DNA from 3 places in the Blastococcus sp. SYSU D00695 genome. Region 3 is predicted to be linked to each of the others. Evidence: predicted binding sites of a transcription regulator. Region 3 holds the regulator's gene; each other region holds the start of a gene.

Region 1 (7,322 bases), on a different contig from region 3:
CCCGGGGCGGCCGACGACCTGGTGCAGCGCTGGCGGGAGGCGCTCGGCGCCCGCGCGTGGGTCGCCTCCCGGGAGGAGGCGCTCGCCAGCGGGGTGTTCGGCCCCGTCGACGACGCCCTGGCCGGCCGGGTCGGCGACGTCGTCGCCCTCGCCCGCGGTTCCTGGGCGCTGACCGCCGGCCGGCAGGAGCCGGGCCCGAGCCGGCTCGCGGCCTACCACGGGTCGCTGACGGGGACCGAGCTCGCCATCCCGCTGCTGCTCGCCTCCGGGCGGGCCCTGCGGTGACCCGCCACCGGCGCGCCGGCCACCCCCGAGGAGGAACCCGATGAGCGAGCCCCGCAGCGTCACCTTCGAGACCACCGTCACGGCGGTCGGCACCAACACCGGCATCGCCGTGCCCGACGAGCTCGTCACCGAGCTGGGCGCGGGCCGGCGGCCCCCGGTCCTGGTCGACCTCGACGGTCACCGGTACCGCACCACCGTCGGCGTCATGGGCGGCACCGCGATGGTCAGCGTCAGCGCGGCCGTGCGGAAGGCCACCGGGCTCACCGGCGGCGCCCCGGTCCGGGTGACGCTCACCGTCGCCGACACCCCGCGCGAGGTCGTCGTCCCCGAGGACCTCGCCGCCGCCCTGGCCGCCGACCCCACCGCCGGCACCTTCTTCGCCGGCCTCTCCAACAGCCTGCAGCGCTACCACTGCGACAACGTCGCGGGCGCGAAGACCCCCGAGACGCGGCAGCGGCGCGTCGAGAAGGCGATCGCGCTGTTCCGGGAGGGCAGGCAGCGCTAGAGCAGCCGCCGCCGCGTGCTCGTCGTCGTCCGGCCGCCGGAGGTGACCGCGGTGGAGAGCACCTCCCACACCCGCGCGTGCGCCTCGTGCGTGGCCGAGCACGTCAGCCGGTGGGCCTCCGCGCTGGGCCGGCCCTCCAGGGTGACGACGACGTCGCCGTCCACCCCGGCCAGCGCCACCTCCCACCGCTCGACCGCCTGGCCGGCCGGGGTGAGCCGGGTGGCCCGCCGGGCCGGCAGGTCCTCGACCCCGAGCAGCCCGAGCTCCGCGCGCGCGTGGTGCTGCGCCGCCTGCACCGCCGGGGGCAGGCCCGCCTGCCCGCGCAGCCACGGCAGCGCGACCTGGTCCCGCGCGTGGGCGGCCAGCAGCTCGGTGCCGTCGCCGGGCACCCGCCCGTAGTAGACGCCCAGCGGCAGGACGACGAGGTTGGCGGCGAACCGGTCCCCGCCCAGGTGGCTGCACTCCCACACGTCCGCGCCGGCGGCGAGCAGGCCGCGGGCCACCGGCCGGCCGCGCAGCGCGCAGCAGGCGTCGTGCCCGCCGTGGCTGCAGACCAGGTAGGTGGGCTCGTCGCGGCGCTCGCCGACGCTGCCGTCCCACGGGGCCTCGGCCACCTCGGCGTCGTCCCCGCGGACCGACCACCAGGCCCCGCGCCGGCCCGGCCGGCTGTCGACGTAGGCCCAGCGGTTCCCCGTCGCGCCCGCGCGCGCGTCCGGGCGTCGGATCAGCAGCACCCGCACGCCCTCGGCCCGCGCGCGCTGCGCCAGCCGGGCGGCCGCCCGGGGGTCCAGGCGCGACTGCCGCAGCGCCTCCCGGCCCCACGGGCCCGGCTGCTCCAGCAGCACCCAGCGCTGCGCGGGGGCCGCGGTCGCGGCCGGGGAGTCGCCGCGCGCCTGGGCGCGGACGGAGCAGCGGTCGGCGTCCAGCCGCCCCACCGGCCGGGTCGCGGGCGGCACCGGGGGGGCCTGCGCGGACGGGAGCGCGGTCACGCCGGGGTCGACGCCCGGGTCACCGATCCGTCCCCCGAGCGCCGTCACGCCGTCCATCGTCCCCCGCCGCCGGGGCCGCCCCGGGGAGCGGGGCGTCGGGGACCACGACGACCGACTCGGTCACCAGCCGGCGCGCGAGCGTCAGCCGGTCGGCCGCGTCCAGGCCGGGGAGGTCGGCGACCTTCAGCTCGCCGGTCGCCAGCAGCGCGGCCAGCGCCGGGCGGGTCGGCGCGGGGAACTCGTGCCGGCGGCGCCCGGCGACCAGGACCACTCGGCCGTCGGCGGGCTCGCGCAGCTGGCAGCGCAGCCGGCGGCGCAGGGAGAGCACCGTGTCGGGGGTGAGCGACGCCGCCGCGGTGGCCTGGGCCAGCGGCGCCACCGGCTCGGGGCGGACCTGCGCCCACGTGCGGCTGCGCAGGCGCTCGGTGACCTCGGCGGGGTCGACGCGGTCCAGCCAGGCGCGCAGCCCGGCGAGGACGGCCGCCACGTCGTCGGCCGGCGCGCCGGGGGCGGCCGGGTCGGTAGCGGGCGCGGTGCCCAGGTCGAGGCCCATCGGCAGGGACCGGCGCAGCTGCGGGTCGCCGGCGGCCAGCTCCCGGAGCAGGTCCAGCGCGGCCTCGGCGGCGGCGAAGCGGGTCACCGAGTGCACGCCGACGGTCAGGTGGGCGCTGATCTCACCCAGCGCGGTCGCCGAGTGCAGGTAGCCACGGGGCAGGTAGAGGACGTCGCCGGGCTCCAGCACCGCGTCGATGACCGGCTCGCCCTCCGCGGCCGTGGCGACCGCGTCGCGGTGGCCCTCCCACGGCTGCGAGCGCAGCGGGTCCGGGTGCACGGGGGCGTGGATCCGCCAGTGCTTCTGGCCGGCCACCTGCAGCACGAACACGTCGTGCACGTCGTAGTGGGCGGCGAACCCGCGCGAGGACGGCGGGGTCACGTAGGCGTTGACCTGCGTCGGGTGCCCCAGGTCGGCGGCCAGCTGGTCGGCGAACTCGATCAGCGGTGGCCACAACCGGTGCAGGCCCTGCAGGACGACGGTGCTGCCCTCGGCGAACAGCCGCAGCACCGAGTCGGAGGAGACCTGGTCGGCCACCTCCGCGCCCGCGCCGCCGGAGGTCGTGAAGCGCGAGCTGTCCACGACCGCGCCGTCCCTGGCGATCCGCAGGAACGGGGTGCGCAGCCCGCGCCGGGACAGCAGCTCGTCGACGGCGGCGAGGTCCAGCAGGTCGGCGAAGTCCGCGCCGGTGTCGGCGGCGCGGGTCAGCAGCGGCCGGCGCGCCCAGTGCTCCTCGGCGAAGACCTCGGGGTCGAGCGAGGTGCACCGGCGCAGGGCCGGCCGGTCGGGGACCGGCCGGCCCACCCCGGCGGGGTCGGGGCTCAGGCCGAACCGTCCGCACCGCCGTCGGCACCACCGTCGGCGCCGCCGTCCGCGCCCCCGTCGGCCGGGCCGTGACCCGCGCCGCCGTCGGCGCCGCCGTCCGCACCCCCGTCGCCGCCGCCACCGGCGGCACCCCCGTCGGCCGGGCCGTGACCCGCGGTGCCGTCCGCGCCGCCGTCGGCACCCCCGTCGGCACCGCCGTCCGCGCCCCCGTCGGCCGGGCCGTGACCGGCGCCGCCGTCGGCGCCCCCGTCGGCCCCGCCGTCGCCCACGGTGGTCATGTCGTCGTCGTCGAGCGCCATGCTGCTCCCATCGGTCGTGGACCACCGGACGGTGGCCCGCCGGTCGTGCCTTACCTCGATCATCGTGCTCTCACACCCCGCCCGCGACCAGCGGGGACGCGCGCGCCGGCCGGCCCGTCGGCGGCCCGGCAACGGCTCGGTCACGACACGCTCCCGGCGCGCGCGGACGGCGCCCGGAGCCGTACCGTCCTCCCATCGGGTCGAACACGCGTTCGACGAGGGGAGGTGGCGGGGTGGCGGGGGCGAGCCGGGCCGAGGGGTGCTCGGTGCTGCACGTGGACATGGACGCCTTCTTCGCCAGCGTGGAGGTGCGCCGGCACCCGGAGCTCGCCGGGACGCCGGTCATCGTCGGCGGGCAGGGCAACCGCGGCGTGGTCACCTCGGCCACCTACGAGGCGCGCCGCTACGGGGTGCACGCCGCCATGCCCACGGCCCGCGCGCTGCGGCTGTGCCCGACGGCCACGGTGCTGCCGGGGGACCTGGCGCTCTACGCCGAGGTCTCCCGCTCGGTCATGGCGCTGTTCCGGTCGGTCACGCCGCTGGTCGAGCCGCTCTCGCTCGACGAGGCCTTCCTCGACGTCTCCGGGGCCGGCCGCCGGCTGGGCGACGCCGCGGAGATCGGCGAGTACCTGCGCGCCCGGGTCTTCGACGAGCAGGGCATCACCTGCTCGGTGGGCGTGGCCGGCACCAAGTTCGTCGCCAAGCTGGCCTCCACCCGGGCCAAGCCCGACGGGCTGCTGGTGGTGCGCCCGGCCGAGGTCATGGACTTCCTGCACCCGCTGCCGGTGGGCGCGCTGTGGGGCGTGGGGGCCAAGACCGAGGAGGTGCTGCTGCGGCTGGGCCTGCGCACCGTCGGTGACCTCGCGCACGTCCCCGCCCGCACGCTGCAGCGGGCGGTCGGCCAGGCCGCCGGCGCCCACCTGCACGAGCTGGCCTGGGGCCGCGACCCCCGCCGGGTGGTGCCCGACGAGCCGGAGAGGTCGACCGGGCACGAGGAGACCTTCGGCACCGACGTCGACGACCCCGTCGTGATCCACCGGGAGCTGCTGCGGCTGTCCGAGCGCACCGCCGGCCGGCTGCGGGACGGCGGCTGGCTGGCCCGCACGGTGACCATCAAGGTCCGCTTCGCCGACTTCACCACGATCACCCGCAGCCGCACCCTCGGCGTGCCGACCGACGTCGGGCAGGAGCTCTACGAGACCGCGCGGACGCTGTTCGACGCGCTCGGGCTGGACCGGGCGCGCATCCGGCTGGTCGGGGTCCGCGCCGAGCGGCTGGTCGAGGCCGGGTCCGCGCCCCGGCAGCTGGAGCTCGGTGCGCGCGAGCACGGCCGCCGCGACGCCGAGCTCGCCGCCGACCGGGCGGCCCGCCGCTTCGGCGCCGGCGCGGTGCGCCCGGCGACGCTGCTGCACCGGTCGGGCGGGGGACGCGCCGGGGAGCGCGCCACGCCGGGGGGGCGGGAACCCCGCACGCCCCCCGCTCGTCGGACCACCTGAGGTCCACGAGCACTCCCGGAGGCCCTCCGCCACGCCCCCGCGCCCGTCGAGGGGGTTGCCCGGCGGGGCTCCTGGGCACCCCCCGGGAGTGATGTGAGCGGATTGGACGGCGGGTCGGCACCGACTCGCCTTTCGCGCCCCGCAAACGGCTCGTATCCTCGGTGACACCGTCGGCGGGAGCCTCCGACGGCCTTGGCTCCGCCCACATGGAGGTCTCGGTGCCGCTCTCCGAGCACGAGCAGCGACTGCTGGAGCAGATCGAGCGCGCCCTCGTCGACGACGATCCCAAGTTCGCCTCCTCCGTACGGACCGGCGACCGGCGCCTCAAGGCACGACGCAAACTGCAGCTGGGTGCGCTCCTGGTCCTGCTCGGCCTGGGGTTGCTCATCGGCGGGGTGGCCCAGTGGGTCGTCCTCGGCTTCCTGGGCTTCGTGGTGATGTTCGCCGGCGCCGCGCTCGTCGTCCTCAACTACCGGTCGGCCACCGGGGCGCCCGAGCAGGGCGCCCCCGCGGCGGGCGGGCGTGGCCCCGCGGGCCGCGGCCGGACCGGCAAGGCCCGCCGCGCGCCGCTGAAGAACCGGCTCGAGGAGCGCTTCCGCCGCCGCTACGACCAGTAGCGCGACAGTCTCCCGGCAGCCGCCGTCCCCCCGGGGACGGCGGCTGCCGTCGTCTGCGCCCCGTGGCCGGGGAGCGCCGGGTCGGGCCGGGGAGCACCGGGCCGGGCCGGGGAGAGCCGGGTCAGGCCGGGGAGCACCGGGTCGGGCCGGAGAGCCGGGTCAGGCCGGGGACCGCCCGGCGGTCGGCCGGCGCAGGACCCGGCCGACCCGTCCCGCCCGCAGGCCGGCCGGCACCGACGCCGGCCACAGCCACGCCCGCAGCCGGGTCCGTGGCTCGGCCGCGGCCAGCAGTCCCCGGCGGGCGGTGCGCACCGCCGTCGCCAGCTCCGCCGGCGCGGGACCGCTGCCGGGCCGCGCGTAGCTGGCCGTCTCCTCCGCCCGCGCCAGCCAGGTCACGGCCGCCCGCGCGTCGCCGCCCCCGGAGCGGTGGGCGCCCCGTCCGGGCGGCGGCGTCCCGGGCAGGGCCGTGACCAGCGCCTCGGCGACCTGGCGAGGGGTCTGCCAGGGGTCCCAGGGCAGCGCGAGGTCCCGGGCGGTGGCGGCGAGCTCGTCCCAGGCCGCGGACGCGCCACCGGCGGCCAGCCGGCGGCGGCGCTGCAGCGCGCGCACCCCGGCCGGCGCCGCCAGCAGCGCCGCCACGCCGAGGACCCCGGCGGCCACCGGGAGGACGGTGCCGGTCCAGTCGACCGAGCGGCCGGTGCCCGCGCCGGCCGCCGCGGCGTCCGCCGGCGGCAGCACCCGGGGAGGCACCGAGGCGGGGGCGGGCAGCGGCGCCGACGGCAGGTCGGTGCGCGGGTCGACCTCCTGGTCCGGCGGCCGCGGCGCCCACGGCAGGGCCACGGCACGGTCGTCGTCGATCGGGGTCGGGTCGTAGGGGACCCAGCCCAGGCCGGTGAAGAACACCTCCACCCAGGCGTGCGCGTCGTTGCTGGTCACCAGCCGGCTGCCGTCGGGCTGCACGACGCCCGGCGTGTACCCCAGGGCCACGCGGGCGGGCACGCCGGCGGCGCGGACCATCGCCGCCATCGCGCCGGCGTACTGCTCGCAGTAGCCGCGCCGGTTCTGCAGGAAGTCGGCCAGGTCGTCCCCGGTGGTCCCGGGATCGGTCGCCAGGCTGTACACCCAGCCCTGGGCCGGGTCGGTCATGAAGCCGTAGATCGCCTGCACCACCTCGGCGGGGGACGCCGCGCCCGCCGTCACCTCGGCGACCAGGCGCGTGACCGACGGGGACAGCCGCGGCGGCTCGGCGAGTGCCGCCTCCGGCAGGCCGCCGGGCACCCGCCGGGACGTGGCCAGCTCCTCCCCGGTGGGGCGGGGCTCGATCCCGGTGGTGACGTAGGTGAGCCCGCCGCTGGTCGTGCGGTCCGCGCTGAACACCGTCGCCGAGGCCGGGTCGAACGCCCAGGAGCCGGCGTCGGGGATCTGCACGCCCACGGGGGAGGAGAGGACCGGCAGGAACCGGTCGTCGTGGTCCACCACCGTCACCCTCGCCTCGACCTGCCGCTGTCCGGTCCCCCCGGGCGGTCGGGCCAGCTCGGCGGCCCCGTCCAGCTGCCGGGCGTCGTCCAGCTCGCCGACGGTCCAGCCGACCGCCGGGTCGTACACGTCCAGGCCGACCGCGCGCAGGTACCCCGGGTCGTCGACGTCGGTCTGCACCGACAGCAGGTCGATCGGGTCCTCGCGGGTCAGCTCGCCCCGCAGCGCCGCGGTCGGGTCCAGGGACGAGCCCGTGGAGCCCCCGGCGCCCCCGCCA
Region 2 (7,322 bases), on a different contig from region 3:
CGTTCTCCTCCCACGGCGAGTCCCACCGCCGGTCCCGTCGCTCAGAAGGGCGGCGGGTCGCTCCCGTGGTCGGGTGGCGATCCGCCCGCGTCCGGGCGGGCCCGTCGGATGAGCTCGCGGATGCCGGGAGGCCGTGACCTCGGCGGCTGCCGGAGTCCGGGTCCCGGATCGGCGCCGGCCTGTGCGTCGGCTCGGGTCCGGGAGTCCGCCTCGGCTGCTGCATCAGCGCCGGGTCCGGCTCCTCCCGCTCGCGACTCCCCGGGTGGAGGTGGCTCCGGAGGGAGCCGCAGGCCGGGCGGCCGGGTGGTGCGGGTGATCCCCGACGGAGTGGTCACCGTCAGCGTGCCGTCGTCCGCCATCTCGAAGCGCCAGCCGCGGGCGAAGGTCTTCAGCCGGTGGTGACTGCGGCACAGGCAGCACAGGTTCGCGCAGTCGGTCGGCCCTCCGCAGGCGTGCGGCACGACGTGGTCGACGTCGGCCCACCCGACCCGCTGCCCGCAGGTCGGGAACCGGCAGGTGCGGTCGCGAGTGCGCACGAACCGCTGCTGCGGCCGGCTCGGCGCGTAGCCCTCGACCGCCTCGGGCCGGCCCAGCACCGGACACCCGCAGTCCCCGGCCGGGTGGGTCGGGCAGCCGCGGCGGGCGACGGTGCGCAGCTGGTCGGGGGTGCAGGTGGCCAGCAGGGCACCCTCGTCGTCGGTCAGCGACAGCGTGAGCATCCCGCCGGCGGGTGCGCGGAGGCCGATCGCGTCCAGGCGGTGCAGCAGGTCGCGGACGTGGCGGGCGGTGACCGCCAGCCCGGACACCTCACCGGCCTCGGTCGAGGTGCCCTCCAGCGCGGCCAGGGAGGCGGTCACGTGCAGGGACGCGGTGACCGGCGGCAGCTCGGGCTGCCAGAACCGCAGCACCGTCGCGACGAACATCCGGGTCCGCAGCTGTCCGACCGGCCGGTTGTCGCCGTCGGCCTTGGCCAGCCCGGCCAGCTGGTCGATCACGTCGTAGACGGCGGCCGCCTCGTCGGCGGGCAGGTCGACGGCGACGGTGGCCATCCCCTCGCGGGTCGCCGGGTAGATCCGCACGTCGGCCGCCTGCTCGGCCTCCTGCCGCGCCTGCTCTGCCTGCTCCGGCGCGTACTCGGGCAGCAGACCCGTGGCCCGCTCGCGCAGCTTCCGCAGCGACAGGTCACCCGCCACTGCCAGCAGGGCGGACTCGACCCGCCGGGCCACACCCGGATCGGCGTGCTCGCACACCTCGGCCAGCACCCGCGCCCGCGCCTCGTCCAGCTCGCCGTCCGCCAGCGCCGCGAACGTGCCCGGCAGGTTGTCCCGCCAGGTCCACGCCCGCGCCGCCAGCCGGGCGGCGGCGCCGCGGCCGCAGTTGAGCGCCATCGCCAGCTCTGCGGGGAAGAACTCCGAGACCTCCGGCAGCGCCCGCTCCGCCGACCAGCCGCTGCGCGCGCCGCGCGCGCCCGGGGGCGGGTCCGCGCTGTCGGGCGACTCGTCGGCCAGCGAGAGGACCAGTTCGGCCTCGTAGGCGGCCAGCCGCGCCCGCTCGGCGACTAACCGCTCCAGCGCCACGGCCTTCTCCGACCGGGTCAGCAGCTCCACCGGCAGCCGCGGTCGCGACCCCGGGACCTCGATCAGCCACTCGACCAGCGCGCGCTCCACCCGCGACTCGCGATCGAGCACCGGCGACATGGACCGAACATACGTTCGAGGTCTGACAGTTCCTGCCCTCCCCAGCCCCGACTCACCCGCCGCCGTCACTCTGCCGGCGTTCTCGCGACCATGCGGGTCCGATCGCACCCCCAGGGTGCGGAGAGCGCCCGCACAGTCGCGGCCGACTCGGACGCGCCAGGTCAGCGCGGTGGGTGGGTGCCCGGTCAGGCAGGTCAGCCCCGGTGGGCGACGACGTTCAGCACGTTGCCGTCCGGCGCGCGGACGAAGAACCGGCGCACCCCCCACGCCTCCGTGGTGAGCGGGTGCACGATCTCGTAGCCGAGCCGCTGCGCCTCCTCGTACGCGGCGTCGACGTCGTCGATGTGCACGGACACGACGGGGAACGCCGGCGCCGTGGCGTCGGCCGACACCAGCTGCACGTGCGCGCCCGTGTCGGGCGACGTGCACCGGGCCACCCACCCGAGGTCGAACTCCTCGGTGCTCAGGCCGAGGTAGCCGGTGTAGAAGGCCTTCGCCGCCTCGACGTCGGCCACCTGCAGGTTGGGCGTGATCCGCACGGCGCGCACGAGGCGACTCCCCAGGGGAACGACGACGGAGGGACGGCGGGACGGTCGGCCCCATCCTGGCGCGCGGCGGGGCCGACCGTCGAGCAGCGCCACTCTCAGCGCAGGTGGTGCACCTCCTGCAGCCCGTGCACCGGCGTCGGGATCTCCTCGTAGCGCGCCTTGAGCTGCAGCGCGAGGTAGAGGGAGTAGTGCCGGGACTGGTGCAGGTTGCCGCCGTGGAACCACAGCCCCTCCTGCTGGGTGGGCTTCCACATGTTGCGCTGCTCGCCCTCCCACGGGCCGGGGTCCTTGGTGGTGTCCGAGCCCAGGCCCCACACCTTGCCGACCCGGTCGGCGACCTCCGGGGAGATGAGGTCGGCGGCCCAGCCGTTCATGGAGCCGTAGCCGGTGGCGTAGACGACGAGGTCGGCCGGCAGCTCGGTCCCGTCGTCGAGCACGACGGCGTCCTCGGTCAGCCGCGCCACCTGGCCGTGCACCAGCCGCACCTTGCCGTCGGCCACGAGGTCGGCGGCGCCGACGTCGATGTAGTAGCCGGAGCCGCGGCGCAGGTACTTCATGAACAGGCCGGACCCGTCGTCGCCCCAGTCGAGCCAGAACCCGGCCTTCTCCAGCCGGTCGTAGAAGTCGGCGTCGCGCTCGCGCATCTGCTCGTACAGCGGGATCTGGAACTCGTGCATGATCCGGTACGGCAGCGAGGCGAACGTGAGGTCGGCCTTCTCGGTGGTCATCCCGGCGGCGACGGCGTCCTCCGAGTAGAGCGCGCCCAGCCCGATCTCCATCAGGCTGTCGCTCTTGACGATGTGCGTCGAGGAGCGTTGCACCATCGTCACGTCGACGCCGTGCTCCCACAGCGCCCCGCAGATGTCGAAGGCGGAGTTGTTGCTGCCGACCACGACGACCCGCTTGCCCACGTAGGCGTCGGGGCCGGGGTGCTGCGAGGAGTGCTGCTGGTCGCCGCGGAACACGTCCTGCCCGGGGATCTCGGGCACGTTGGGCTTGCCGGACATCCCGGTCGCGAGGACGACGTGCCGCGGCCGCAGCGTGAGCGGCTTGCCCTCCCGCTCGACCTCGACGGTCCACTCCTGCGTCTCCGGGGAGTACGACGCCGACAGCGCCACCGTGCTCGACCAGTACGGGATCTCCATGACCCGCGTGTACGACTCGAGCCAGTCGCCGATCTTGTCCTTGGGCGCGAACACCGGCCAGTTGTCGGGGAAGGGCACGTAGGGCAGGTGGTCGTACCAGACCGGGTCGTGCAGGCACAGCGACTTGTACCGGCCGCGCCACTGGTCGCCGGGCCGCGGGTGCTTGTCGACGACCAGCGCGGGGACGCCGAGCTGGCGCAGCCGCGCGCCGAGCGCGATGCCGCCCTGCCCGCCGCCGATCACCAGGACGTAGGGCTGCGTCGCGACGCCCAGCTCGGCCTCCTCGCGCTCGCGGCGCTCCAGCCACGTCTCCCGGTCGCGGTGGATGCCGTGCTCCGCGCCCGGGGGACGGCGGCGCCCGCGCGGCTCCTCGTGGCCCGTGAGCTCGTACAGCGTGGTGAGGAACGTCCAGGCCCGCGGCTCGCCGTCCTCCTCGACCAGGCGCACCAGGCCCTTGCCGCGGCCGACCGCCGTCTCGAAGGTGAACCAGGCGGTGGTGACGCCGTCGGCCTCGTCCGGCGGCTCGCTGACGGCGAAGGACGTCGGGTCGGTCCGGTCCAGCGTCGCGGTGAGCAGCTCGCGCACCCCGGCGCGGTCCTCGACGGTGGTGATGTTCCAGGAGAACGCGATCAGGTCGCGCCAGAAGCTGGTGGTCGCGAACATCCCGGCGGCCCGGGCGACGTCCCGCGCGCGCAGCGCGTCACCGAACGCGGCGAGCCAGGAGTCGGCGCGCGTCGCCGCGGTGCCGGGAGGCGCGTCCAGGGTCTGCGTCATGGCATCTCCTCACTAGGGTGTGACCGGCAGCACACCCCCGGCGGCGCGGCGCCGGGGAGGGTTGCAACCGATTGCAGGAGGGGACGCCGTGGGCGACTTCGGCGCGATCACACCGGGGACCGACCTCGGCACACACGCGCGGGCGCTGCGCCGGGTGCACGACGCGGTGCTCGCCGGGGGCCGGCCGCCGATGCGGCCGCGCGCGGTGGTCGCGCGGTCCTGGCAGCGGGTGCTCGGCATCGGCCTGGACCCCTCCGGCGGCAACGCCCGCGACCCGTTGCCGCCCGGCGAGGTCGAGCGGCGCCGTCGGGGGTCGCCGCTGGACGCCGTCATCGGCGAGCTGCGGCAGGTGCTGGGCAGCGCGGCCGACGCCTCACGGTTCCTGCTCGTGGTCACCGACGCCGACGGCGTGATCCTCTGGCGGGAGGGCGCGTCCGCCGTCCGGCGGCGGGCCGACGGCCTGGGCTTCACCGAGGGCGCCCGCTGGACCGAGGCCGCCGTCGGCACCAACGCGATCGGGACGGCGCTGGCCGAGCGCGCGCCCGTGCAGCTGTTCAGCGCCGAGCACTTCGAGCAGCAGCAGCACCCCTGGTACTGCACGGCCTTCCCGGTGCACGACCCGCGCACCGGCGAGCTGCTCGGTGTGGTCGACGTCAGCGGCCCGGCGCTCACGCTGCACCCGGCGGTGACGGCGCTGGTGGAGACGGCGGTGCGGCTGGCCGAGGCGCAGCTGTGGCGGCACCACGAGCAGCGGCTGGAGCGGCTGCGCCGCTCGGCGGGCACGCTGCTGGCCACCGTGCGCGGCCCGCTGCTGCTCGTCGACGACCACGGCTGGGTGGCCTCGCACGCGGGCGTCGCGGTGCGCGACCGCATCGAGGTGCCGCGGGCCGGGCGGGCGCTGGCCGTCCCCGGGCTGGGGCTGTGCACGCCCGAGCGGGTCGGCGAGGGATGGCTGGTCCGCCCGCGCGGGGCCGGCGGGCCGATCGACGCGACCCTCGTGCCCGGTGACCGGCCGGTGCTCGAGGTCCGCGCCGGCGGGGAGCCGTGGCGGGCCGCGCTCTCGCCCCGGCACGCCGAGCTGCTCCGGTTGCTGGCCGACGCGGGCCCGGCCGGGCTGTCGGCCGGGCGGCTCTCCGCGCTGCTGTTCGGCGACACCGAGCACGTGGTCACCGTGCGGGCGGAGGTGTCGCGGCTGCGGCGGGTGGTCGGCGCGCTCGTCGCCACCACCCCCTACCGGCTGGCGGACGGCGTCCGGCTGACGGTGGCGCACCCCGCACCCTGACCCGGTGCGGAGCCGGCCGCGACCCCCCGCGGCCGAGCCGGGCGTCAGGGCGGCCCGTCGAGCGCCCGCGCGAGCGCCGTCACCTCCGCGGCGAGGTCGGGTTCGGCGGCGGCCGCGGCGGCGGCGAGCGCGACCACCCGGTCGGCCGTGGCGCCGTCGGCGAGGACGGTGCCCAGCCGGAGCGCGGCCCGGCGCAGCAACCCGTCGGCCTCCGCCGGGCGGCCGCGCAGCTCGGCCCGCAGTGCTGCCACCGCGTTCGCCAGCGCCCCGGCCGGCGCGTCCCGGTCCTCCCCGCGCCAGCGGGGGTCCTCCGGAGCCGGACCCTCCCCGGTGCCGGCCGAGACCGCGCGCACGTCGAGGTCGACGCGCCAGAACAGCGGGAGGTGGGCGAAGCGGGCGAACAGCACCCGCCGGCGAGGGTGCTGGGCCAGGTCGGGGTCGGTCCGCAGCGCGGCCAGCGGTCCGACGCAGGCGAGGACGCCGGGCAGCCCGGCGACCGCCCCGGCGAAGGGCCCGTCGGGGACCACCCACAGGACGTCCACGTCGGAGTAGCGGTCCGCGCGTCCCGTGGCGAGCGAGCCCCGCAGCTCCGCCCGCGACCCGGGGACGGCGGCGGCCAGCGCCCGGAGCACCGCCGCGGCGACGGCGGCCCGCCGCGCGGGCGCCAAGTCCAGGTCGGGAGCCGGTCCCGGGGCGTTCACCCGCCGTGCCGGTAACCGGTCACCCAGAGGCCGGGCAGGACCTCGCGGTCGCCGGTGGGCACGAAGCCCAGCCGCGCGTACAGCGCCCGTGCCGGCGCGTTGTCGCGGCCGGTGGCGACGATCGTCGGGCGGGACCCGGCGGCGGCCAGCACCGAGCGGACGAGCGCCGTCCCCAGGCCGCGGCGGGCGGCCGCGGGCGCGACGACGAGCCGGTGGACGTCGACGAGGTCCGCCTCCTCGGTCCACGCCACCGCCCCGGCCAGGCGGCCGGCCAGCCGCGCCCCCGTCCAGCGCAGCGGCGCGGCCTGCAGCGCGGCGAGGTCCTCCTGCAGCGGCGGGATCCGGTCGTCGCCGATCAGCGCGGCCTCGACCGCGTACGCCTCCCGCTGCAGCCCGTGCAGGTCGGCCGCGAGCACCGCGTCGGCGGCGGGGTCGAGGGGCACCAGGGCGAGGTCGAGCGGCCCGGGCCGGACGGTCACGGCGCGGGCGGCGCGTCCAGGGGGAGCCGCACCTGGAAGCGGGTGTCGCCGGGCCGGGACTCCACCCGCAGGTCCCCGCCGTGCCGGTTGACCACGATCCGCCACGACACGTCCAGCCCCAGGCCGGTGCCCTGGCCGACCGGCTTGGTGGTGAAGAAGGGCTCGAACACGCGGCGGCGCAGCTCCTCGGGGATGCCCGGCCCGGTGTCGCCGATCTCCACCAGCGCGCAGTCGCCCTCCACCGCCGTCCGCAGGGTGAGCGTGCCGGTGCCGGCCATCGCGTCGAGCGCGTTGTGCACGAGGTTGGTCCACACCTGGTTGAGCTCGCCGGCGTAGGCGGGGACGGCGGGCAGCGACCGGTCGTAGTCCTTGACGACGGTGACGCCGGGCGCGATCTTGCCGCTCATCACCGTCAGCGTGGCGTCCAGGCCCAGGTGCAGGTCGGTGGCCTGGTGCGGCATGCGGTCCATCTGCGAGTACTGCTTGGCCGCGTCGACCAGCGCCGAGATCCGCCCGGTGCTCTCCGCGATCTCGCTGACCAGCGTCTCGGTCTCCACCGTGTAGGCCAGCCACTGTAGCGCCGCCGGCAGGGAGGACGGCGCCACCGCGTCGGCGGCGCGCTCGACGTCGGCGATCCCCAGCCCGGCGCCGACGAACACCGCGGCCAGGTCCCAGGCGCGGTCGATGCCGCGGTCC
Region 3 (7,322 bases):
CAAGCTGCGGCGGGAGATCGCCGGCATGGCCACCGCCCGCGAGACGCAGCGGGCCAGCCGCGGCCGCAACGCCGTCCCCAGCGTGGCGATCGCCGGCTACACCAACGCCGGCAAGTCCAGCCTGCTCAACCGGCTGACCGGCGCCGGGGTGCTGGTGGAGAACGCGTTGTTCGCCACCCTCGACCCGACGGTCCGGCGCGCGCAGACCGACGAGGGCCGGGAGTACACGCTCACCGACACGGTCGGCTTCGTCCGGCACCTGCCGCACCAGCTGGTGGACGCCTTCCGCTCCACCCTGGAGGAGGTGGCCGCCGCCGACCTGCTGCTGCACGTCGTCGACGGCTCCGACCCCGACCCGCTGGGCCAGATCGACGCGGTCCACGTGGTGCTGCAGGAGATCGACGCCTCCGCGGTGCCGGAGCTCATCGTGGTCAACAAGGTCGACGCGATGACCGAGGACGACGTCCTCACCCTGCGCCAGGCCCTGCCCGGCGCCGTCTGGGTCTCGGCGCGGACGGGAGAGGGGATCGACCGGCTGCGCGACGTCGTCGCCGCCCGGCTGCCGCATCCCGACGTCGAGGTCGAGGTCCTGGTGCCCTACCACCGGGGCGACCTGGTCTCCCGGGTGCACCGGGACGGCGAGGTGCTCAGCGAGAGCCACGAGGCCGGCGGCACCCGGTTGTCCGCGCGCGTGGACGGCGCGCTGGCCTCGGCACTCGAGGGCTTCTCCTCGCCCGTCGGCTGACCGGTCGGCCGGTGCGGCCCGCCGTACCGGCCGGTCGAGGTCACGAACCGGTCACGGGCCGGTACGCTCGGGCGGTGACCAGCGGGGTGGTGCGACGCTCGCTCGGCGCCTCGCCCAGCGGGCTGCCGGTGCCGGAGCACCCGCGCGTGGTCACCGTGGGGCGCCCGCCGTGGTGGGCGCTGGTCCTGGCGCTGCTCATCGCGGTGTGGGTGACCGTCGACCTGCTGGCCCGCGGGGTCACCGAGCAGATCGACATCTGGGTCTCCGACACCGTCGGCGGCTGGGGGCTGCGGGACTCCGACGCCTACGGCCCGCTGTACGTGGTCACCCGCATCGGCGGCCAGGGCACGATGCAGCTGTACCTGTTCGCGGTCGTCGCGTTTCTGGCCGGCCGCCACCGCACGTTCCTGCCCCTGGTGCGGCTGCTGCTGGCGATGCTGCTGCTCGGCCTCGTCGTCTACAGCATCAAGTACGGCATCGGCCGGACCGCGCCCCAGCACCCGGGCCACTTCCTGCACGACCCCGACGGCCAGTCCTTCCCCTCCGGGCACGTGGCCAACGCCGTGCTGCTGTGGGGCGTGGTCCGCTGGCAGGCGGTGGAGTACGGCATGCACCCGTGGGTGCAGCGGGCGCTGTGGGCGCTGGCCGTGGTGGGCCCCGTGCTGACGACGCTGTCGATGGTCGCGCTCGACTTCCACTGGGTCAGCGACGCCGTGGTCGGCGCCGCGGTCGGCCTGCTGCTGTTGGGCGTGGTTCACGCGCTCGACGCGCGCGTGCTGTCACGCTGGTCGGGTGCGCGGCCCGTTCCCCCGACGTCGTGACGGGCTGCCCGCGGGGCTGACCGTCGCGGCGCTCGCGGTGTGCGCCCCGGCCCTCGCGCTCGTCCCCGCCCCGGCGGCGTCGGCCGAGGAGGCCGCGCCGGTCCCGCAGTGCCAGATCACCGACCCGCGGCTGCCCGAGCTGTCCGGGCTGGTCGTGGGCGGCGACGGGAACATGCTCGCGATGAACGACGGCGGCGACCAGGTCACGGTGTACGTCCTCGACGCGGCCTGCGCCGTGACCGACGTGCACACCGCCGACGTGGACCCCTACGACCCCGAGGACCTGGCCGTCGGGCCGGACGGGAGCGTCTGGCTCTGCGACACCGGCGACAACAACGGCACCCGGGAGACGGTGGCCCTCATCGCCCTGCACCCCGACGGGACGACGGACGTCTTCCGGCTCACCTATCCCGACGGCCCGCGCGACGCCGAGGCGCTGCTGCTGGCTCCGGACGGCACGCCCTACGTCGTGACCAAGGAGGTCCTGGGCGCCAGCGACGTCTTCCGCCCGGCTGCGGCGCTGGAGCCCGCCGGCACCGTCGGTCTGGTCGAGGTGGCCTCGGTGGACCTGACCCTGACGGGCACCCCAGGCGGCCCGGTGGGTCGGGCGGGCCAGCTGCTGGTCACGGGGGGCGCGGTGGCGTCCGACGGGCACGCGATCGCGCTGCGGACCTACACCGACGCCTACGTCTGGCCGCTGGCGGGGTCGGACGTGCCCGCCGCCCTGGCGGCCGAGCCGGTGCGGGTGGCGCTGCCGGACTCCCCGCAGGGCGAGGCCATCAGCTTCTCGGCCGACGGCACGTCCCTGGTCGTGGCCAGCGAGGGCCTGCCCAGCGACGTCACCGTGGTGCCGGTGCCGGCCGCGACCGTGCCCGCGGGGGCCACCGGTGCGACCGACGGCTCCCTGCCCGACGTCCTCACCGAGACCGAGGACGGGGTCAGCCCGGTCACCGCCGCACTGGTCGCGGCCGCCGTGGCCAGCGTGCTGCTCTGGCTGGTGGGCCGGCTGCGCCGTGGTGGCTCCCCGCCGGGCGGGTCCTCCCGGGCCTGAGCCCGTCGCCGGCGCTCCGTGCTGCGGCCGCCCCGCGCCGGTGCGGCCCCGCGCCGGCGCGGCCCTGCGCTGAGGCCGCCCCGCGCCGGGGCGGCCGCTCGTGGCGGCTCCCCGGCGCGGCGCCGGTCAGACGCGGCGCAGCACCGTGACGACGCGCCCCAGGACGGTCGCGTCGTCGCCGGGGATGGGCTCGTAGGCGGGGTTGTGCGGCAGCAGCCACGCGTGCCCGTCCTTGCGCTTGTAGGTCTTCACCGTCGCCTCGCCGTCGATCATCGCGGCGACGATCTCGCCGTTCTCGGCGGTGGGCTGCTGGCGGACCACGACCCAGTCGCCGTCGCAGATCGCTGCCTCGACCATCGAGTCACCGGTGACCTTGAGCATGAACAGCGTGCCCTCGCCGACGAGCTCGCGGGGGAGCGGGAAGACGTCCTCCACTGCCTGCTCGGCGAGCACCGGGCCGCCGGCGGCGATGCGGCCCACGAGCGGCACGTAGGTGGGCGCCGGGCTCGCCGAGTCCTCGGCCACCGGAGGCGGCGGGCCGGCCGCGGCCGCGGCGATCTCGCCCGGCAGACGCACGTCGAGGGCGCGCGGCCGGTTCGGGTCCCGGCGCAGCCACCCCTTCTTCTGCAGCACCGACAGCTGGTGGGCGACGGAGGAGGCCGAGGACAGCCCGACGGCCTCGCCGATCTCGCGCACCGAGGGCGGGTAGCCGCGGCGGTCGATGGAGTCGCGGATGACCCCCAGGACGCGGCGCTGCCGCTGGGTCAACCCGTCACCGGCCTCGCCGCGGTCCGGGAAGGTGCGCACCTGCGCGGTGCTCTCCGGTGCGCCGCCGGTGGCCGTGCCGCCCGCCCGGCGCGACCCGCCGCGCCCGCCCGACGTCCCGCTCGTGCCCGCCACGTCTCCTCCTCGCCGGCCGTGTCCCCACGACTCGTCCGTCCGCCCTCCTCGTCGTCGGCCACGTGCGGTGCGACCGGCGCGGGGGTGGTGTCAGTCGGACCGTAGCGTGTCCGGGCCCCGTCCTCAAACACATGTTCGAAGTCCTCGGGTGTCGGGTCGATCCTGTCGGCGCCGTGCGGTAGACATCGCACTGATGTTCGAATCGAACGCGTGTTCGGTCGCCGGCGCTGCCGGTGGCCGTCGTGGAGGAGGCGCTGGGGTGGCGGTCGCGGAGCGCGGTGTGGCGGGGTGCTCGGGGAACGGCACGGGGTTGCGGGTCGCCGGGCCGGTGCGCCCGGTGCCCGGGCGGGCGGTGTCCCGGGCCGCGGTGCGGGCCGGAGGACCGGTGGCCGGGGCGCCGCCGGTCCGTCGCGACACGGTGCGCCCGGGCGCGCGTCCGGTGCGCTTGGGGGAGCCGCCCGTGCGACGGGTCCGGCCGGCCGGTGGGCGCGGCCGTGCGGACGTGCCGCGGGTCCCGCTGCGCCTGACCCGCCGGGGGTGGTGCGCGCTGACGGCGCTGACCGTCGCGGTGGCCGCGCTGGGCCTGCTGGTCCTGTCGGCGCTCGTGGCCGGGCCGGAGGGCTTGCGGCCCGCGGGGGAGAGCGACGTCGTGGTCCGGCCCGGGGACACGGTCTGGTCCATCGCCGCGGAGGTCGCCGGCCCGGGGGAGGACGTGCGGGCGGTGGTGGACGCCATCGAGGAGCTGAACGACCTGGAGGGAGCCGTCGTGGTGCCCGGCCAGGTCCTCGCCGTCCCGTGAGCGGTCGGCGCGGCGACGTGCACAATCCTGCGGCCCATCTTCGTCAACCCTCGGGGCGGCGTCCTGCCCCGCTCGCCAGGGGGTGCCGACCTACCGTTCCCGGCGTGCCACTGGACCAGCACGGACGAGCAGCCGCCATGTCCCAGCCCCTCGACGCCGAGGTGTACGTCGACGGGACGTGGTGGCCCGGTGCGGTCCTGGGCTGGCGCCACGACCGGTCCGGGGCCTGCGAGGCCTCGGTGCGCGCCCTGATCGGTGCCGCGGCACGCGAGATGTGGGTCGAGCTCGCCGCGGTACGGCTGCCCGAGCCGGTCCCGGCGCCCGCCGCGGAGCCGATCGTCGCCCGAGTCGCCGAGGTCGGCCCGGCCGCGCGGCTGTCCGGGAGCGTCGAGACCGTCCAGATGAGCCGGGTCGAGCTGCGCCGGATGCTCGGGGACGGGCTGCCCGCCCGGGGTGTCGCTCGACGGCGCCGGCACGCCAGTGACCTCACCGCCGAGCTGCCCGTGGTGCGCTGCGCCGAGGCGGAGGGGCGCCACCGGGCCGGGGTGCCCGCCGGTCGTCACCGGGCCGGCGACGAAGTCCCCGCCACTGCCGCCCGCCCCGGCGTCGGCGCCCTGGCCGGCTCCGTGCCCCTCGCCGGCGCGGGGGAGCCGCTCACCCGGCCCATCCGCCTCGGCGATGTCGCCGGCCGGCCGTGGAGCGCCACCTCACCCCTCGGCTGAGCGCGCGGCGGGGCGGTCGCACCCGTGCGGGGCCCCCGCTCCTCCGAGGTCTCGCGCCTCCTGGGCCCTGGGCCCGTGGTGTGCGGCGTGTCCCGGGGTCGCCGCCTCCGGGCCCGGCGGCCGGTACGACGCCTCGGCGACACGCCACCACACCGCGCACGGGTGGTCCCGCACCCCTCTCGACGCGCTCGTCGGCGTGTCCGTGTGACTGCTGGTGTGTCGGTCGACCGCTGGTCACGACCGTGTTGCGCGGGAACACGCCACACCGTGCCGCTCTTGCACATCTAGTGGAGGCCCGCCTAGGGTTCCCCTACATCTAGTAGTTGCACCGATGTAAGTCCGTCCACAGGGCGTCCTCAGCTCCTCCCCGGGATGTGCACCGGTTGTCCCCAGGAGGGTCCACAGCGGACCCCGCGGGCGGCCGGTCCACCCCGGGAGGGGCGGCGGTGCACGAGGCGAGGGAGGAGGAGTCGCCGTGCGGTGTCCCTTCTGCCACAACGCGGACAGCCGGGTGATCGAGACCCGGGAGGCCGAGGAGGGTGCCACCACCCGCCGGCGTCGTTCCTGCCCCGCCTGCGGGCGCCGGTTCACGACGGTGGAGGAGGCGGTCCTCGCCGTCGTCAAGCGCAGCGGCGTGAGCGAGCCGTTCAACCGCAGCAAGGTCGTCGCCGGCGTGCGGCGCGCCTGCCAGGGGCGGCCGGTCGACGAGGACCAGCTGCAGAAGCTGGCCCAGCAGGTCGAGGACGCGATCCGGGCGACCGGCGCCGCCGAGGTGCCCAGCCACGAGGTGGGGCTGGCGATCCTGCGGCCGCTGCGCGAGCTCGACGAGGTGGCCTACCTCCGGTTCGCCAGTGTCTACCGCGCCTTCACCTCGATCGAGGACTTCGAGAAGGAGATCACCGAGCTGCGGGCCCGGCACCTGACCGCCGGCACCCTGCCGCTGCCGGGCATGCAGCCGGAACCGCCGGCCGGTCGCCGGCGGGGTGGTTCGCGCGGCCCGACCCCGTCCGACGGCACCGTCGCCGTCCCGTGAGAAAACGTCAGTACCGCCCGTTAGAACAGAGTGCGGCTCTCTTCCCCAAGCCGTCAGCGACACCAGCAGAGCCACAACCGAGGGAGAGCTCAGTGACCGAGACCGAGGACCGCCTGTCGGGCCGCACGCGTCGCACCGCCAAGGCGCCGGCGCGGGGGAAGGGCCTGAAGATCAAGCGGGTCTTCACCACCCCCGGTGCGCACCCGTACGACGAGGTGACCTGGGAGCGGCGCGACGTCGTCATGACCAACTGGCGCGACGGCTCGATCAACTTCGAGCAGCGCGGCGTGGAGTTCCCCGCCGAGTGGAGCATCAACGCCACCAACATCGTCACGACGAAGTACTTCCGCGGTGCCGTCGGCACGCCGCAGCGCGAGACCAGCCTGCGCCAGCTCATCGACCGGGTGGTGCTGACCTACGGCGCGGCCGGCCGCGAGCACGGCTACTTCGCCACCGAGGGCGACGCCGAGATCTTCGAGCACGAGCTGACCTGGATGCTGCTGCACCAGTACTTCAGCTTCAACTCGCCCGTGTGGTTCAACGTCGGCACGAGCGCCCCGCAGCAGGTCAGCGCCTGCTTCATCCTCGCCGTCGACGACGAGATGGACTCGATCCTCAACTGGTACCGCGAGGAGGGCCTGATCTTCAAGGGCGGCTCCGGCGCGGGCCTGAACCTCTCCCGCATCCGGTCCTCCAAGGAGCTCCTCTCCTCCGGCGGCACCGCTTCCGGCCCGGTCAGCTTCATGCGCGGTGCCGACGCGTCGGCCGGCACGATCAAGTCCGGTGGCGCCACCCGCCGCGCGGCCAAGATGGTCGTCCTCGACATCGACCACCCCGACATCGAGGAGTTCATCGAGACCAAGGCGCGCGAGGAGGACAAGATCCGCGCGCTGCGCGACGCCGGGTACGACATGGACCTCGGCGGCAAGGACATCACCAGCGTCCAGTACCAGAACGCCAACAACTCGGTCCGCGTCTCCGACGAGTTCATGCGTGCGGTCGAGGACAGCACGGAGTTCGGTCTGCGTGCGCGGATGGACGGCTCGGTCATCGAGACCGTCGACGCCAAGACCCTGTTCCGCAAGGTCACCCAGGCCGCCTGGGAGTGCGCCGACCCGGGCATCCAGTACGACGACACGATCAACGACTGGCACACCAACCCCGAGACGGGCCGGATCAACGCGTCCAACCCCTGCTCGGAGTACATGAGCCTGGACAACAGCTCGTGCAACCTGGCGTCGCTGAACCTCA

The links. The regulator LexA, encoded in region 3, represses DNA repair genes until DNA is damaged. The targets are predictions, from matches to a motif close to TCGAACANNTGTTCGA.
Region 1: a site for LexA is predicted at 3,657-3,672, ahead of dinB (DNA polymerase IV). Genes of this name have one in related genera too.
Region 2: a site for LexA is predicted at 1,701-1,716, ahead of ACI781_RS02005 (DUF222 domain-containing protein). Genes of this name have one in related genera too.

The regions. Positions count from the first base shown of each region.
Region 1 covers NZ_JBJGZP010000015.1:73,521-80,842, reverse strand. Annotated here, with positions in the region: gene ACI781_RS11940 (alkaline phosphatase family protein) at 1-285, shown strand, start outside; gene ACI781_RS11935 (YdeI/OmpD-associated family protein) at 326-790, shown strand; gene ACI781_RS11930 (sucrase ferredoxin) at 787-1,836, opposite strand; gene ACI781_RS11925 (cupin domain-containing protein) at 1,799-3,136, opposite strand; gene ACI781_RS11920 (BatC protein) at 3,154-3,456, opposite strand; gene dinB (DNA polymerase IV) at 3,690-4,952, shown strand; gene ACI781_RS11910 (DUF3040 domain-containing protein) at 5,171-5,569, shown strand; gene ACI781_RS11905 (transglutaminase family protein) at 5,729-7,322, opposite strand, start outside.
Region 2 covers NZ_JBJGZP010000002.1:105,178-112,499, forward strand. Annotated here, with positions in the region: gene ACI781_RS02005 (DUF222 domain-containing protein) at 42-1,697, opposite strand; gene ACI781_RS02010 (VOC family protein) at 1,892-2,245, opposite strand; gene ACI781_RS02015 (NAD(P)-binding domain-containing protein) at 2,341-4,164, opposite strand; gene ACI781_RS02020 (GAF domain-containing protein) at 4,253-5,446, shown strand; gene ACI781_RS02025 (nucleotidyltransferase domain-containing protein) at 5,491-6,147, opposite strand; gene ACI781_RS02030 (GNAT family N-acetyltransferase) at 6,144-6,626, opposite strand; gene ACI781_RS02035 (ATP-binding protein) at 6,623-7,322, opposite strand, start outside.
Region 3 covers NZ_JBJGZP010000010.1:71,974-79,295, reverse strand. Annotated here, with positions in the region: gene hflX (GTPase HflX) at 1-745, shown strand, start outside; gene ACI781_RS09000 (phosphatase PAP2 family protein) at 820-1,566, shown strand; gene ACI781_RS08995 (hypothetical protein) at 1,538-2,617, shown strand; gene lexA (transcriptional repressor LexA) at 2,744-3,517, opposite strand; gene ACI781_RS08985 (LysM peptidoglycan-binding domain-containing protein) at 4,020-4,316, shown strand; gene ACI781_RS08980 (hypothetical protein) at 4,454-5,038, shown strand; gene nrdR (transcriptional regulator NrdR) at 5,514-6,071, shown strand; gene ACI781_RS08970 (vitamin B12-dependent ribonucleotide reductase) at 6,164-7,322, shown strand, end outside.